Regions from separate parts of the Nocardioides luteus genome, predicted to be linked through region 2. Evidence: riboswitches for the same ligand, from Rfam matches in the RefSeq annotation. Region 2 holds a riboswitch; the other holds the start of a gene.
What was found. Region 2 has a riboswitch for cobalamin ahead of HD557_RS18295 (prenyltransferase/squalene oxidase repeat-containing protein). Riboswitches for the same ligand answer to the same signal wherever they lie in the genome.
Positions count from the first base shown of each region.

Region 1: another riboswitch for cobalamin. It lies ahead of HD557_RS06235 (VWA domain-containing protein); the one in region 2 lies ahead of HD557_RS18295 (prenyltransferase/squalene oxidase repeat-containing protein).

Region 1 is NZ_JADOVJ010000001.1:1,296,852-1,304,410, reverse strand. Features, by position in the region: gene HD557_RS06235 (VWA domain-containing protein) at 1-975, opposite strand, end outside; cobalamin riboswitch at 1,000-1,133, opposite strand; gene cbiE (precorrin-6y C5,15-methyltransferase (decarboxylating) subunit CbiE) at 1,202-2,419, shown strand; gene HD557_RS06225 (IS30 family transposase) at 2,455-3,702, opposite strand; gene HD557_RS06220 (HAD family hydrolase) at 3,790-4,425, opposite strand; gene bluB (5,6-dimethylbenzimidazole synthase) at 4,443-5,060, opposite strand; gene cobM (precorrin-4 C(11)-methyltransferase) at 5,060-5,857, opposite strand; gene cobJ (precorrin-3B C(17)-methyltransferase) at 5,854-7,455, opposite strand; gene HD557_RS06200 (precorrin-8X methylmutase) at 7,452-7,559, opposite strand, start outside.
Region 2 is NZ_JADOVJ010000001.1:3,818,096-3,825,654, forward strand. Features, by position in the region: gene HD557_RS18270 (alpha/beta fold hydrolase) at 1-756, shown strand, start outside; gene HD557_RS18275 (ECF transporter S component) at 797-1,591, opposite strand; gene HD557_RS18280 (ABC transporter ATP-binding protein) at 1,588-3,192, opposite strand; gene HD557_RS18285 (energy-coupling factor transporter transmembrane component T) at 3,189-4,301, opposite strand; gene HD557_RS18290 (hypothetical protein) at 4,298-4,918, opposite strand; gene HD557_RS18295 (prenyltransferase/squalene oxidase repeat-containing protein) at 4,912-5,985, opposite strand; cobalamin riboswitch at 6,052-6,173, opposite strand; gene HD557_RS18300 (glycoside hydrolase family 19 protein) at 6,254-6,919, shown strand; gene HD557_RS18305 (NYN domain-containing protein) at 6,974-7,559, opposite strand, start outside.

The DNA.
Region 1 (7,559 bases), 2.5 Mb from region 2:
GTCGAACGGGTTGCGACGGCGGCGGTGCGGAAGGGCCAGGAGTGCGGCCCGGCGGATGTCTTCGCGGGTGACCTCGGAGCGCCCGGCCCAGGCGGCGTGGGCGACCGCGGTGCGGGCGGTGACGATGTCGGCGCGCAGCCCGTCGACCTCGAAGGCCGCGCAGACCTCGGCGATCTTGAGCAGCCCCGGTGCGGTGAGCCGGACCTTCCCGACCAGCGCGCGGGCGGCGGACACCCGGGCGGTCAGGTCACGCTCGGCGGCCACATAGCGCTCGACGAACGCGGGAGCGTCCAGGTCGAAGGCCATCCGGCGGCGTACGACCTCCGCCCGGAGGGCGGGATCGCGAGGAGCGGCAACCTCGACGGTGAGCCCGAAGCGGTCCAGCAGCTGCGGGCGCAGCTCGCCCTCCTCGGGGTTCATGGTGCCGATCAGCACGAACCGGGCGGCGTGCTCGACCGAGACCCCGTCGCGCTCGACCGAGACCCGGCCCATCGCGGCCGCGTCCAGGAGCAGGTCGACCAGGTGGTCGTGGAGCAGGTTGACCTCGTCGACGTAGAGCAGTCCGCGGTGGGCCCGGGCGAGCAGCCCCGGCTCGAACTCGACCGCACCGCGCGACAGCGCGCTCTCCAGATGGAGCGAGCCCACGACCCGGTCCTCGGTCGCACCGACCGGGAGCTCGACCAGCCGCACCGGCCGGCTCTCCACGACGGCAGCGGACCCGAACGGCCCGTCCGGCGACTCCGCGGACGGGTCGGCGGGGTCGATCGAGAACCGGTCCCCCGCATAGACCGAGATCGAGGGCAGCACGGCCGCCAGGCCGCGTACGGCCGTCGACTTCGCGGTCCCCTTCTCGCCGCGGACCAGGACCCCGCCGATCTCCGGGGAGATCGTGGTGAGCACGAGCGCGAGGCCCATGTCGTCGAGGTCGTCCGCCTGACAGCCGAGGACGGCAGAAAATGGATAGTGCACCGGCATGAGAGGCTCCCGCTCCCTATCGCGTTGGATGGATGGACGCGGGGCCGGTCTTCGGACTTGCCGAGTCCCCCGTGTGGGGCTCGGTTCACCGCAGCGGGCCTGTGCCGGAATCTCACCGGCTTCCCAGATTCTCCCGTCCCACCGTCCTCACCAGCTCTCCTCTCGAGCCGATGACTGGGCAGTCGGGGCACCTCGCGCCTGTGCGGTCACTGTAGCGTCTGGCCTCATGATCGTCGTGGTGGGCATCGGTGCCGGAGGTTGGGACGAGATCCCCGTACGTCACCAGCAGCTGATCCAGGACGCCGCGACCCTCCTCGGCGGCAAGCGTCATCTCGACCTCGTCCCCGACGTTCCCGGCCAGCGGCGCGAGCCCTGGCCCTCGCCGCTGCGCGAGGGGCTCCCGGCCCTGCTCGAGTCGCTGCCGACGGACGCCCCTGTCGTCGCGCTGGCCTCGGGCGACCCGCTGGTCTCCGGCATCGGTACGACCCTGATCGACCTGCTCGGAGCAGCCAACGTACGCATCGAGCCGGCCGTCTCCTCCGTCGCCCTCGCCCGCGCCCGGATGGGCTGGCCGGCCGAGTCGTGCGTGGCAGTCAGTCTGGTCGGCCGCGACGTGTCGCTGGTCGCCCGCGAGCTCGCCCCCGGCCGCCGGATCCTGGCCCTCTCCTCCGACGGGTCGACCCCGGCCGAGCTCGCGAACCTGCTGATCACGAGCGGGTTCGGCGCGTCGACGATGACCGTCCTCGGCGAGCTGGGCGCAGAGACCGAGAGCGCCCGGACGGGGACGGCCTCGACCTGGGCGGGCGAGTCACCACGGCTCAACATCGTCGCGATCGAGTGCGTCGGCGCGCCCTCTCTCGGCTGGGCTGCGGGCCTGCCCGATGACGTCTTCGAGAACGACGGCCAGCTGACCAAGCGCGACCTGCGCGCCTCGGCCCTGGCCCGACTGGCACCCACTCCTGGGGCGCACCTGTGGGACGTCGGCGCCGGCGCCGGCTCGGTCGGGATCGAGTGGATGCGGGCGCACCCCTCCTGCACCACGACGGCCATCGAGGCCAGCCCCGAGCGGGCCGCCCGGATCGCCCGCAACGCGACCCGCCTCGGCGTACCCGGCCTCGCCGTCGTCGAGGGCCGCGCCCCCGACGCCCTGCCCGGCCTCCGCTCCCCCGACGCGATCTTCATCGGCGGCGGCGCAACCCGCCCCGGCGTCCTCGACACCTGCCTCGCCGCCCTCCGCCCCGGCGGTCGTCTGGTCGTCCACGGCGTCACCCTGGAGACCGAGCAGCTCCTGACGCGACAGCATGCCGAGCTGGGCGGCGAGCTGACCCGGATCTCTGTGGAGTCCGTCGACACGATCGGCACCTTCCGCGGCTGGGCGCCTCAGCGCACCGTCGTGCAGTGGGCCTACCGCGCGCCCCTTTTACTAGACGATGACACTTTGTGAAGGCGGTGGACTCAACCGGTCGAAGCAACGGTTGGTCAGGCTGCTGGGTTCAGCAGCTGGGCCAGCCGTTGGGCCGGCGTCTGTAGGTCAAGGGTAGGGCGTGGGCGTTGGTTGAGGGTGTCGGCGATGCGTTGGAGGTCTTGGGGAGTGTGGCGTGAGAGGTCGCTGCTCTTCTCGAACCAGTGTCTGAGGAGCCGGTTGGTGTTCTCGTTGGATCCTCGCTGCCAGGGGGAGTGTGGATCGGCGAAGTAGATGGTGGTGCCGAGCTCGACCTGGATGTGCTGGTAGCGGGCAAGTTCAAGGCCACGGTCCCAGGTGATCGAGCGTCGTAGGTGATCGGGCAGCGTGCCCATCTCGCGGATCATCGCTTCAGCAACGGTCTCGGCGTCGTGGCGACCGGGCAGGTGGAGCAGGATCACGAACCGGGTGGTGCGTTCGACCAAGGTGCCGATCGCTGAGCCGTTCCCGCTCCCGAGGATCAAGTCGCCCTCCCAGTGCCCCGGAACGGCTCGGTCAGCGACCTCGGCAGGTCGTTGACTGATCTTGAATGCCTCGGCATAGGCGTTCTTGCTGGGGTCATGGCTGGAACGGCCACGAGGTTTGCGGGCCTTGCGCCGAGTAGAGAGGCATCGATGTAGATCGGCTCGGAGCTGACCGCGGGTTTGAACATAGAGGGCCCGGTAGATCGTCTCGTGACTCACCCGTCCCATCCTCGCAGCCGGATCGGCACCGGGGTGATCGGTGCGCAGCACCGCCGCGATCAACCCGGGTGACCAGCCCTGGTCCATCCAGGTCTCGATCAGCCGAGACAGTCGTGGGTTCGCGGCCAGCTTGAACTCCTTGGGACGCCGGCGGCGCTGGTGGGCTGCCCGATGAGCCACCTCACCGCGATAGACACCATCGTGGCCGGTGTTGCGGGCGACCTCGCGGCACACCACCGACCTATCCCGCCCGATCACCGCAGCGATCTTGGCCTGCGACCACCGATCAGCCAGTCCTGCAGCGATCACCGCACGATCCTGGGCGGTCAAACAACGACGCTGACGGCCTGCACGGTCGGTACCGGGGACACTCGGGTCACTCTGTAGCACTGTGCCCAGCCCACCCCGTAACGCACCCGGCTCAAGTGGAATCGGCACTGGGCAAGCCTGATGCCACCACAGCACCGCGGTCGGTTTCGCCACGCCGACCACATCAGCAGCCCGCCGTGCCGACATACCCGCACAGATCAGATCCACGACTCGAGAACGACACTCCTGTGAAAAGGGCTTCCCCGTCGGCATCACAACGCTCCTTCAACTCAGCGTTGCTTCGACCGGTTGAGTCCACCGGCTTCACAAAGTGTCATCGTCTAGTAAAAGGTCGGCATCTCATCCGAGCGCGATGCGCTTCAGCTCTCCCAAGGTGTCGATGCGGTAAGTAGCTTGGGAGAAGTCCTGAGTGCCGGTGAAGTCGTTGTGTACGACCACGCAGTCGATCCCGGCCGCGACGGCCGAGCTGAGACCTCGGGACGAGTCCTCGACGACGAGCGCCTCCTCCTTGGCCGCCCCGAACCGCCTCAACGCGGTCAGATAGGGCTCCGGGTGCGGTTTGGAGTGCTCGTAGTCCTCGCGGACGAGGACGAAGTCCATGAACCCCCTGAGCTGACGGTGTTCGTGGATCACCTCGAAATCAGCGCGCTTCGCCGTCGTCACGACGGCCATCCGAACGTGCTTCGACAGCTCCGCCAGCACCTCGACGACACCCTCGATCTCGATCGCCTCGGTCCGCAGATACTCCTGGTAGTAGGCGTCGCGAACCTCCCGCAGCCTGTCGATGACCCGCTCGTCGACGCCGGCCGCTCGCGCCTGCTCCCAGGTCCCCAGACCCAGGCTCATGTCCCGGAGATACCGCTCCTGGTCCAACGTCACACCGATCGCGGCCAAGGCTCGCGCCCCGGCCCTGAAATACCAGGGCTCGGTGTCCACCAGGACACCGTCATGGTCGAAGAGGATGTACTTCTTCACCCGCCGATTCTGACGGACTACCCGAACTTCTCCTCGTGGACCACGGTCGAGAGCGGTGAGCGGTGGCGCCAGCCGAAGCGCTCCAGGTCGGGGACGTCGGGGAGGTCGGCGACGTGTCCGACGCAGAGCCAGGCGACGGGGCGTACGCCCTCGGGCATCCCGACCAGGTCGCGCAGGAACTCCTCGCGGTAGAAGCTGACCCAGCCGACGCCGAGGCCCTCGGCGGTGGCGGCGAGCCAGAGGTTCTGGATGGCGCAGACGACCGAGTAGAGGCCGGCGTCGGCGATGGCGTGGCGGCCGAGGACGTTGGGGCCGCCGCGGCTCGGGTCGTAGCCGACCACGATGCCCAGGCCGGACTCGCGGATGCCCTCGATCTTGATCCGGGAGAAGGTCTCGGCCCGCTCGCCGGACAGGGTGGCGGCGAAGGTCTCCCGCTCGGTCGCGACGTGGGTGTGGAAGCGCTCGAGGCGGTCGGCGTCGCGTACGAGCACGAAGTCCCACGGCTGCGACATCCCCACGCTCGGGGCGGCGTGGGCGGCGGAGAGGAGCCGATCCAGGACCTCGGGCGCTACCGGCTCGCCGGTGAACTCCGCGCGAGTGTCGCGGCGACGGTTGATGGCGTCGTAGAGGTCCATCAGGAACCTCCCGACCCGGTGGTCGAGCTCGTCGAGACACGCGGGCGAGCCGCGTCGTAGAGGAACGACTCTCCGCCGTCGCGGGCCAGCGCGGGCCCGGCGAGGATCACGGCGGCCTGGCGGAGCCCGGCCTCTTCGACCGCGTCGGCGATCGTCGCGACCGTCCCGCGCAGCACCAGCTCGTCGGGCTGGCTGGCGCGATAGACCACCACGACCGGACACTCAGGGCCGTAGTACGGCAGCAGCTCGGCCATCAGCTCGCGGGTGCGCCGGATCGCCAGGTGGAGCACCAGGGTGGCCCCGGTGGCGGCGTACGCAGCCAGCGACTCCCCCTCCGGCATGGCCGTCGACCGGGCCTGGGTGCGGGTGAGGACGACCGACTGGGCCACCAGCGGCACGGTGAGCTCGCGGCCGACCAGCGCGGCCGCGGCAGCGTAGGCGGGCACGCCGGGAGTCACGTCCCAGGGCACCTCGGCGACGTCGAGCCGCCGGGTCTGCTCCGCGACCGCCGAGTAGACGGACGGGTCGCCGGAGACGAGGCGCACGACCTGCCTGCCGGCACGTTGAGCGGCGACGATCGCACCGACGATCTGGTCCAGATCGAGCTTCTGGGTGTCGACCAGCTCGGCCTCGGGGCTGCAGTGGGCCAGCACCTCGGGATCCAGATAGGTGCCCGGGTAGAGCACCACGTCGGCGGCCTCGAGCAACCGCGTCGCACGCACGGTCAGCAGGTCGGCCGCGCCGGGCCCGGCACCGACGAAGTGGACCGTCCGACCGGGCACCTGCTGGCCGGTCACTGGACGAACCTCGGCGTCCAGACCTGCCCCGCCGGGGTCACCCGGGTCGAGCTCGCCCCCACGATGACCAGGCACTTCATGTCGATCGACCCCGGGTCCAGCTCACCGAGGGTGGTCACCGTCAACGACTCCTCGGCCCGACCCACGTCGCGCCCGACGATGACGACGGTGTCCGGCTTGCGCTGCTCGAGGAGTACGTCACGAGCCAGGCCGATCTGCTCGGTGCGCGAGCGCGACGCTGGGTTGTAGATCGCCAGCACCAGGTCGGCGGCGGCGACCGCACGCAGCCGCTCCTCGATGACGGACCACGGCTTGAGCCGGTCGGAGAGCGACATCACCGCGAAGTCGGCGCCGACGGGAGCGCCCGCACGCGCGGCCACCGCCTGGACGGCGCTGACGCCGGGCAGCACCCGGACACGTACGCCGGCATAGGCCGGGTCAGAAGCCGCCTCGAACACGGCCGAGGCCATCCCGAAGACGCCGGCGTCGCCGCCGGAGACCACGGCGACCCGCTCCCCTGCGAGCGCCAGGTCCAGGGCGTGCCGGGCTCGGTCGACCTCGACGGTGTTGCCCGACGCGTGCCGCCGCAGCCCCTCACGCTGCGGCACCCGGTTGACGTACGGCGCATAGCCGACGACGTGGCCGACCTCGGCGAGCGCCGTGCTCACCTCGGGCGTCAGCCACCCATCGGGCCCCGGCCCCAGCCCGACGACCAGCACCTCCCCGTCGCTGGTCGAGCCGCCGGAGCCGCTAGGCGGAGGCGTGTCGAGACCAACACAGTCCCCTGACGCGCTCGAGTCGACCGTGTTGGTCTCGACACGGAGTCGTTCGTCCCTCACGACTCCGGCTCGACCAGCGGAGGGCTGAGAGTCGCCGGGGACGACGATGAGCGAGAAGTACGGCACGGACGACGGGTCCACATCGGCAACCGGCAGCCAGCGCTCCTCCGGCTGCGAGGCACGCTCGACGTACCAGGCACCTTCGAGCCGCCCGGCCGCGGCAAGCGCGGAGCGGACCGCCGGGAAGGTCCGGCCGAGCTTCATGATGATCGCGGCCTCGGTGTCGGCGAGACGCCGGGCGAGCTCGGGCTCGGGCAGGGTCCCGGGCAGCACGGTGAGGACGTCGGTCTGGCGCACCAGCGGTGTCGAGACGGCGGCGGTGGCGGCCGCGAAGGCCGGGACGCCCGGAACCACAGAAGTCTCGTAGACCTCCTTGAACCGGTCGTGGAGATACATCGAGGAGCCGTAGAAGAGCGGGTCGCCCTCGGCGAGCAGGACCACGTCGCGGCCGGCGTCGAGGTGGGCGGAGAGCCGGACCGCGCAGGACTCGTAGAACTCGGCCATCGCCCCGACGTAGCCACCCGGGTGCGAGGTGGTTCCGGTGGTGACCGGGTAGCGCAGCTCCTCCTCCACCGCACCGGCCGGGATCAGCGAGGAGGCGATCCGGCGGGCGTGGGACTGCTTGCGCACCCCGGCGTGGTAGGCGATCACCGGTGCCGCGCCGATCAGCCGGGCGGCCTTGAGGGTGATCAGCTCGGGGTCGCCCGGGCCGATGCCGACGACGGTGAACCGTCCCAGAGCCTGCTGAGTGCTGCTCATTCCTGCTCCTGGGCGAGTGCGTTGAGTGCGGACGAGGTCATCGCGGAGCCGCCACGGCGGCCACGGACGGTGACGTAGGGGATGTCGATCCCGTGGTCGTCGGC
Region 2 (7,559 bases):
CTGCTGCACACCTCGTGCGGCGTACGCGTCGTGTCCTGGCAGCACCGCGGCACCTCCGGCTCGGCGCGACCGAAGGACCTGGAGCAGACGACATCGAGGCACTTCGCCGAGGACGCGCTGTCGGTGATGGACGCCTTCGCGCTCTCGCGACCGGTGGTGATGGGCTGGTCGATCGGGGTCAACACCGCGTTCGAGCTGGCCGCGGACCACCCCGAGCGGGTATCCGGCATCTTCGGCGTCGCCGGGGTGCCAGGCGACACCTTCAAGTCGATGCTCGGGCCGCTGCCGCTGCCCGCCCCGGCGGCCGCGATCATGACGCGCACCGCCGCGAAGGTGCTGCGCCGCACCGGCTCCCTGATCACCCCCGTGGCGACCCGCCTCGAGCTCGGCCCCCGCGCGATCGAGATGTTCTCGAAGGCCGGCCTGATCGGCAAGGTCCCCGACCCCGAGCTGGCCGCGGCCGCGCTGGCCGAGTTCCTGACCACGCCGGTCGAGTGGTACTTCCACCTCGCGCTGCGCACCTCCCAGCGCCGCTCGGTCTCGCCGCGCCGGATCAAGGTGCCGGTCGTGCTGGTCGCAGGCACCCGGGACCTCATCGCCGGGGCGCGCCACATGTCTCGGGTCGCCGCCGATCTCAAGAACGGCACCTTCGTCGAGCTCGACGGCACCCACTTCGTGCAGATGGAGCAGCCCGACCGCGTCCACCAGCTGCTGCTCGGCTTCCTCGCTCGCGTCGCCGAGCACCAACGCGTCTGACCAGCGCCGAGACGTCACTCCGGTCGGCCGACGGGAGCGACTACTCGACCGACCGGAGTGACGCCTCGGCGGGGGTGATCATGGCTCGGCGGGCGGCTCGGCGCAGAGTGGCGAGGACGGCGGGGCCGAGGAGGGCGATCGCGACGGCGGTGGTGATGGCGCGCACGGTGTCCCAGCTGCTGGTCGAGGTGACCAGGGTGTAACGCAGGAACGTCGCCAGGTTCTCGGCGAGCGCGGCCCCGGGCTCGTAGGACAGGTTGCCGCTCGCGCCGGGCACCGTGACCCCGGTCAGCAGGGGCCACCCCTGCAGGTTGAGGAGGAGCCCGTAGGCGTAGGAGGCGAGGATGCCGTACGCCGCCAGCAACGCGACCTCCGTGCGGCCGCTCGCGCGTGGCAGGAGCCCGGCTCCCATCGCGACCCAGGCGGCGCCGAGCATCTGGTAGGGCAGCCACGGCCCGACGCCGGCGGTGACGAGCGCGGCGACGAACAGGCTCGTGCAGCCGAGCACGAAGCCGAAGGCGGGCCCGAAGACGCGGCCACCGAGGATGAGCATGAAGAAGACCAGCTCCACCCCGCCGGTGCCCGAGGAGACGGCGCGCAGGACGGCCTCGATCGCACTGAGCACGCCGAGGATCGCGATCATGCGGGTGTCGATCCCGCCCGCCGCGAGCTCGCTGAGCAGCACCACCAGCATCAGCGGCAGCAGCGCGAGGAAGATGAACGGCGGCTGTACCCGTTCGTAGCCGTGGAGCAGCAGCGGCCAGGCGAACATCATCAGCCCGGCCACGGAGATGATCACGAGCAGGAGAGCGGTGCGGGGCGAGAACCGGATCATCGCTCCCCCACCGCGTCGACGATCTCGCGCACGTTCAGCCAGCCCGGGCCGAAGACCTTGCTCACCTGGGGCGCGAAGGCGGGCGACTCGGCGGTGACGCTGCGTACGTCGCCGGAGGAGACGACCTCGCCGTCGGCGAGCACCACGACGTCGTCGGCGGCCTCGGCGACGAACTCGACGTCGTGGGTCGCGACCAGGATCGCCTTGCCCGCGTCGGCGAGCTCGCGGAGGATCTCGGACAGAGCGTGCTTGGCGGCGTAGTCGAGGCCGCGGGTGGGCTCGTCGAGGAGCACGACCGGCGGGTCGGCGCTCAGGATCAGCGCCAGCGCCAGGGCGAGGCGCTGACCCTCGGAGAGGTCACGCGGGTGCTGGTCGTCGGGGATGCCCGGCACGAGGCTGTCCAGGATCTCCCTGGTCCGCGGGCCGCCGGCGTCGCACTCCTCGGCCACGGTCTCCAGGTAGAGCAGGTCCGCCGCGCTCTGAGGCAGCAGCCCGACCAGGGTGCGCCGCACGTCGGGGTCGAGGGTCGCCGGATCCTTGCCGCCGACGTCCACCGACCCGGTCAGGCGCTTCTGGGTGCCCTGCAGCGTCCACAGCAGCGTCGACTTGCCCGAGCCGTTGCGCCCCATCAGCGCCGTCACCCGCCCCGCGGGCAGCTCGATCGAGACGTCGTGCAGGACCGGCGTACGTCCTCGGGTGACGGTGAGGCCGGAACTGGACAGGCCCGAACCCGACTGGCGCAGCGTGGACTTGTCGGGTGTTTCAGCGCCCGTCAAGCCGAGGGATATCCGGTCGACCGGGAATCCCACAACCCTCGCCCGCCGCCTGGCATCCCGCACCGTGAGCGGCAGCGGCGACCAGCCGAGCTCACGGCCGAGCTCGACGAGCGGCGGCACGACGGGCGAGTCCGCGAGGATGTCGGCGGGGTCGTCGACCGCGACGGAGCCGTCGCCGACGAGGAGCGCGATCCGGTCGGCGAAGGGTACGACGCGCTCGAGGCGATGCTCGGCGAGGACGACGGAGGTGCCGAGGTCGTGGACCAGCCGGGTGATGGTGGCGAGCACGTCCTCGGCGGCGGTGGGGTCGAGGGCGGAGGTGGGCTCGTCGAGCACGACGACCCGCGGGTGGGTGGTGAGCACGGAGCCGATTGCGACGCGCTGCTGCTGCCCACCCGAGAGCGTACGCAGCGACCGCTGCCGCAGCTCGGCGATGCCGAGCAGGTCGAGGGTCTCCTCGACGCGGCGCCGCATGGTCGCGGGCGGGAGGCCGAGCTGCTCCATCCCGTAGGCGAGCTCCTCCTCGACGGTGTCGGTGACGAAGCCGGCCACCGGGTCCTGCCCGACGTAGCCGATGATCCCGGCGCGCTCGCGCGGCGGCGTACGGATGATCGAGGTCCCGTCCAGCAGCAGGTCACCCTCGAGCGCGCCGCCGGAGAAACGGGGCACCAGGCCGGCGATGACGCCGAGCAGGGTCGACTTCCCGGAGCCGGTCGGGCCGGAGACGAGCAGCAGCTCGCCCTCCTCGACGGTGAGGTCGACGTCCTTGAGCACGTGCTCCGAGGAGTCGGGCGGGGTGAACGTGATCCCTCGCAGCTCGATCATGCGGCGGTCTCCTCCTCGACGAGTGATGCCGGAACCGGCGCGGCGACGGCCGGGAGCAGCCCGACGAGCACGCCTGCCATCGCCGTCAGGGTGACCCCGGGCGCGGCGCTCACACCGGGGAAGGCCACCGGGACCTGTGACCGGGCGACCCACCAGCCCGCGGTCGCGACCACGATCCCGCTCAGCGCCACCACGACCTCCGGCCAGCGCCACCGGTCCGGCCGGTAGACGGTCCGGGAAACCCGGCGACCGGCCAACCTCAGCCCGATGGCCGCGGCCCCGACGCCGAGCACCAGCATGCTGGTCGCCAGCCAGCCCGGCGTGGCCCCGTCCAGCACCGCGTAGACGCCGGCACAGAGCCCGACGAGCGAGACCAGCATGAGCGCCGAGGTGACCCGCCTGGTGGCGACGGGGACCCCGGCCGTACGTCCGTAGCCACGCGTGTCCATGCCGGCCGCGAGCGCCATCGACCGCTCCAGCGCGTCCTCGAGCACCGGGACCAGGAAGCGGCGCAGCCGCTTGACCCTCCCGGTCGCCCCTGCCCGCAGCCGCTGCGCGGCACGGACCCGCTGCACCGACTCGGCCAGCTGGGGCAGCACGGTCACCGCGACCACGACCGCGGTGCCGATCTCGTAGAGCGCCGGCGGCAGCGACCGCAGCAGTCGCTTCGGGTTGGCCAGCGCGTTGGCCGCACCGACGCAGATCACGATCACGCCGAGCCGCATGCCGTCGTAGAGGCCGGCCAGCAGCGCCTCGCGGGTGAGCGGCCCGAGCAGCCGGATCCCCAGCACCCATTCGGGAAGCGGGATCTCGGGCAGGTCGATGAGCACGTGACCCGGCACGGCGCCCAGGAGCACCCGGAAGAGCACCCGGGTCGCCACGATGAACAGGGCGAGGCCGACGTAGAGCCGGAACGCCTTCGCCCACGGTTGCTCCCCGCGGCGGGCCGCGACCACGACCGAGACCACCCCCACCAGCAGCAGAAGCAGCAGCGGGTTGGTGGTGAAGGAGGCGTACGCAGCCAGGCCGATCGCCCACACCCACCACGCGACGGGGTGCAGATCCCGGGGCAGGCGCGCGACCGCGGCTGTGCGGATCAGCGTGCTCATCGCCGACGCCACCACACGACACCGGCGACGGAGAAGAGGGCGAGGATCCCGGCCGGAGCGACCCAGACGGGCAGCTGCCGGGGCTCGGAGGGTGCGTCGTCCGGAGATAACTCCGGCGACGGGCTTGAGGGCGCCCCCACAGCATCCCCAAGCTCCGTCGCCGGAGCGGTAACGACATCGTCGTCTATCCACGTGAACGCAACACCCTGCCCGGAGGTCACGCTGATTTCGGTAACATTTCTGGAGGCATAGCTCCAGGCCCCGGATTCGTCGGTGACCCACAGCGACCAGTAGGCGTCGGCGGGCGGCATCTGGGCGCAACCGGCGGTCTTCGGCCGGCCGTCGACGCGGCAGACGACGCTGGGCATCGCGGTCACGTAGGTGAGCGGATGTCCTGCCTTCTCGAAGAGATCGGCGCCGGTGTCGCCCTCCTCGGGCCGGACGCAGGTGACCGCGGGGTCGCCGCCCAGCGCGTTGGGCTCGACGACGACGGTGACGCCGTCACACGCCTCGTCGGACCGCGAGACGGCGGCCGACGCGGAGGCGGGGGTGACGACGAGTGCGGTGGCTCCGGCGAGGATCGCCAGGGCCACGCGAGCGGACCGCAGGATCAGCACGAGCTCTTCGCGGTCGCGTCCTTGGGCAGGTAGACCAGCGACGGCAGCGCCTGGGCGGCCGCGAGGCGGTACATCCCCTCGGACTCCTTGGTCAGCCCCTTGGTGTTGCCCTCGGTCAGGGCGGCGTCGTCGTAGGCCACCGCGCCGACGTCGTCGCCGCAGGTCACGACGTGCTCGGCGACCCAGGAGGCCGCCTTCTCGGCAGCGTCGGTCTCCCCGGCGCGCCCGAACGCCCACCCGGCCAGGCCGGTGGTGTTGGAGTTGGCGATGTTGCCGGTGGCGGCCTTGAAGGACCCGTCCTCGGCCTGGGTCTCCTTCAGCCACTCGACGCCTGCCTTGACCGCCTTCTCGGCCTCGGGAGAGGCGACCGAGGACAGCGCGATCAGCGCGAAGGCGGTGGCGTCGGCGTCCGGCGCGGCCTTCGGGTCGCCGTCGCAGGTCTGGTCGGCGGCCGCGGGGTCGGCCGTGAACGTGACCCGGAACCAGCCCTCCTCGCACTGCTGCCCGGCCAGGAACTCCGCGGCGGCCGTGGCCTCCTTGCTCTCCGCGTTGCTCAGCGCCCACACGGCGTACGACTGGCCGATGGTGTTGGAGTAGTCGGTCGCCTCCTTGTTCTTGGGGTCGAGCTCGTCGGCGATGCGGCCGTTCTCGGCGACGGTGCCCTCGAGCTGCTTCAGCAGACCGGGGTCGGAGGCGTCGACGTTCTGCTGGAGGACGAGCGCCTTGGCCGTGGCCCCGGCCGAGGTGACCGTGCCGAACCCCGGCGAGGTGTAGGCCTTCTTGTTCTTCATCACGGCCGCGACGATCGTGGCGATCTCCTCGTCGTAGCCGCCGACCTCGGCCAGCGCGATCCCGATGTCGGCGCTGAGGCCGAAGTCGTCGGTGCCGTACTGCGCGTTGTGGGCCACACCCTTCGGGGCCTGGGCGACGAGCCAGTCGGCCACCGAGGTGGACACCTTCGCGTCGTAGGCGGGCTTCTCCCCCTCCTCGACGGCCTTCTCGCCGCAGCCGGCGAGCGAGGTGAGGGCGAGGGCGGCGGCGATGCCACCGAGGACGGTCTTCTTCATGGTTCCTTCCGCGCTGTTCGTCGGGAAGGCCCAGGGCCGACCCGCTGCTTTCCACGACAGCGTCAGGTCAGTACGCGTCCGTCGGCAGGTGCTCCGGCTCGCTCAGGACCCTCGATGTCCTGAGCCTACGGTTGCGGGTCAGCGCCGGGATTCGACCGGCTTCCCCCACCACGGCGTGTGTTGATTGAGGCTCTGCTTTGATGCGGGGCAATCCTATGCCGCGCACGCCCTGCTTGCGGGATCGCCGTCGAGCAGTCACTCTGTCCCCATGCGCCACAGGATTCTCGGCCTTGTCGCAACCTCGATCTCGGCCACCCTTCTCGCTCTCTGCCCGACCACGACGGCACTCGCGGCACCGGATCGGACCTCGGTCACGTACGACGACCTGGTCGCCATGTTCGGCGACAAGGTCGGGAACAAGAAGACCGTCGAGACCGGGCTGCCGACGCTCAACCGCGCCATGGACGACGCCCGGATCACGACCCCCTACCGGCAGGCGGCCTACCTGGCCACGCTCGCCAACGAGAGCTCCTTCCACCACGACGCCAAGGGCCCCCGCGACAAGCGGAAGTACGCCGGCCGCGGCTACATCCAGCTGACCGGCGAGGCCAACTACACCGACGCCGGCGCCTACTTCGGGATCGACCTGCGCCGCCGCCCCGAGCTGGCCCGGTCGCTGGACCACAGCGCGCCGATCTCGCGCTGGTACTGGACCGTCGCCCGCGAGATCAACCCGCTCGCCGACGACCTCGAGATGGGCAAGGTCAACGCGGCGATCGGCTATCCCCGCAACAAGGAGGAGGACGCCGAGCGCTGCCGCGACTTCAAGGCCGCGCTGAAGCACCTCAACGGGTCGGTGCCCAAGGGGATCGACTGCACTCGCCCGAAGCCGAAGAAGGCAGACGACCAGGACCGCGCCGCGGACGCCTCCTAGCAGACGTACGTCACGCCGCCGCGTTGATCTCGTGGTTCGCTCGCTGACGCTCGCTCACTTCTTGATGCGCTTGTCGCTGACCGCGATCGCCGAGGTGCCCTCGTCCTTGAGCTCGAAGAGGTCGATCGCCTTGATGAGCTTGGTCCAGGTGGCGTAGCCGTAGTTGCGGGGGTCCTCGGAGGACTGGTTGCGGATGCGGGAGACGACCGTACCGACCAGGGCCCAGCCGTCGTCGTCGGCGGCCGCGGCGATGGAGTTGCGCAGCAGCTGGATCAACCGGGCGTTGCGCTTCAGCACCTGCCCCGTGGTCGCCGAGGAGGACGGCTTGCGGGCGGGGGTGGCGCCGGCCTCGGCGTCGGTGTCGGTCTCCTCCTCGGAACCACCGAGCTTCTCCACCACGGTGAACCGGGTGCAGGCGCTCTTGAACGGCGCCGGCGTCTTCTCCCGGCCGTAGCCGTAGACCGCGCGACCCTTCTCCCGCAGATAGTGCACCAGCGGGGTGAAGTCGGAGTCGGAGGAGACCAGCGCGAACGCGTCCGGGATCGCCGCGTGCAGCAGCTCGACGGCATCGATGGCGAGCGCCATGTCGGAGGCGTTCTTGTGGGCGGTCAGGTCGAACTGCTGCATCGGCCGGATCGCG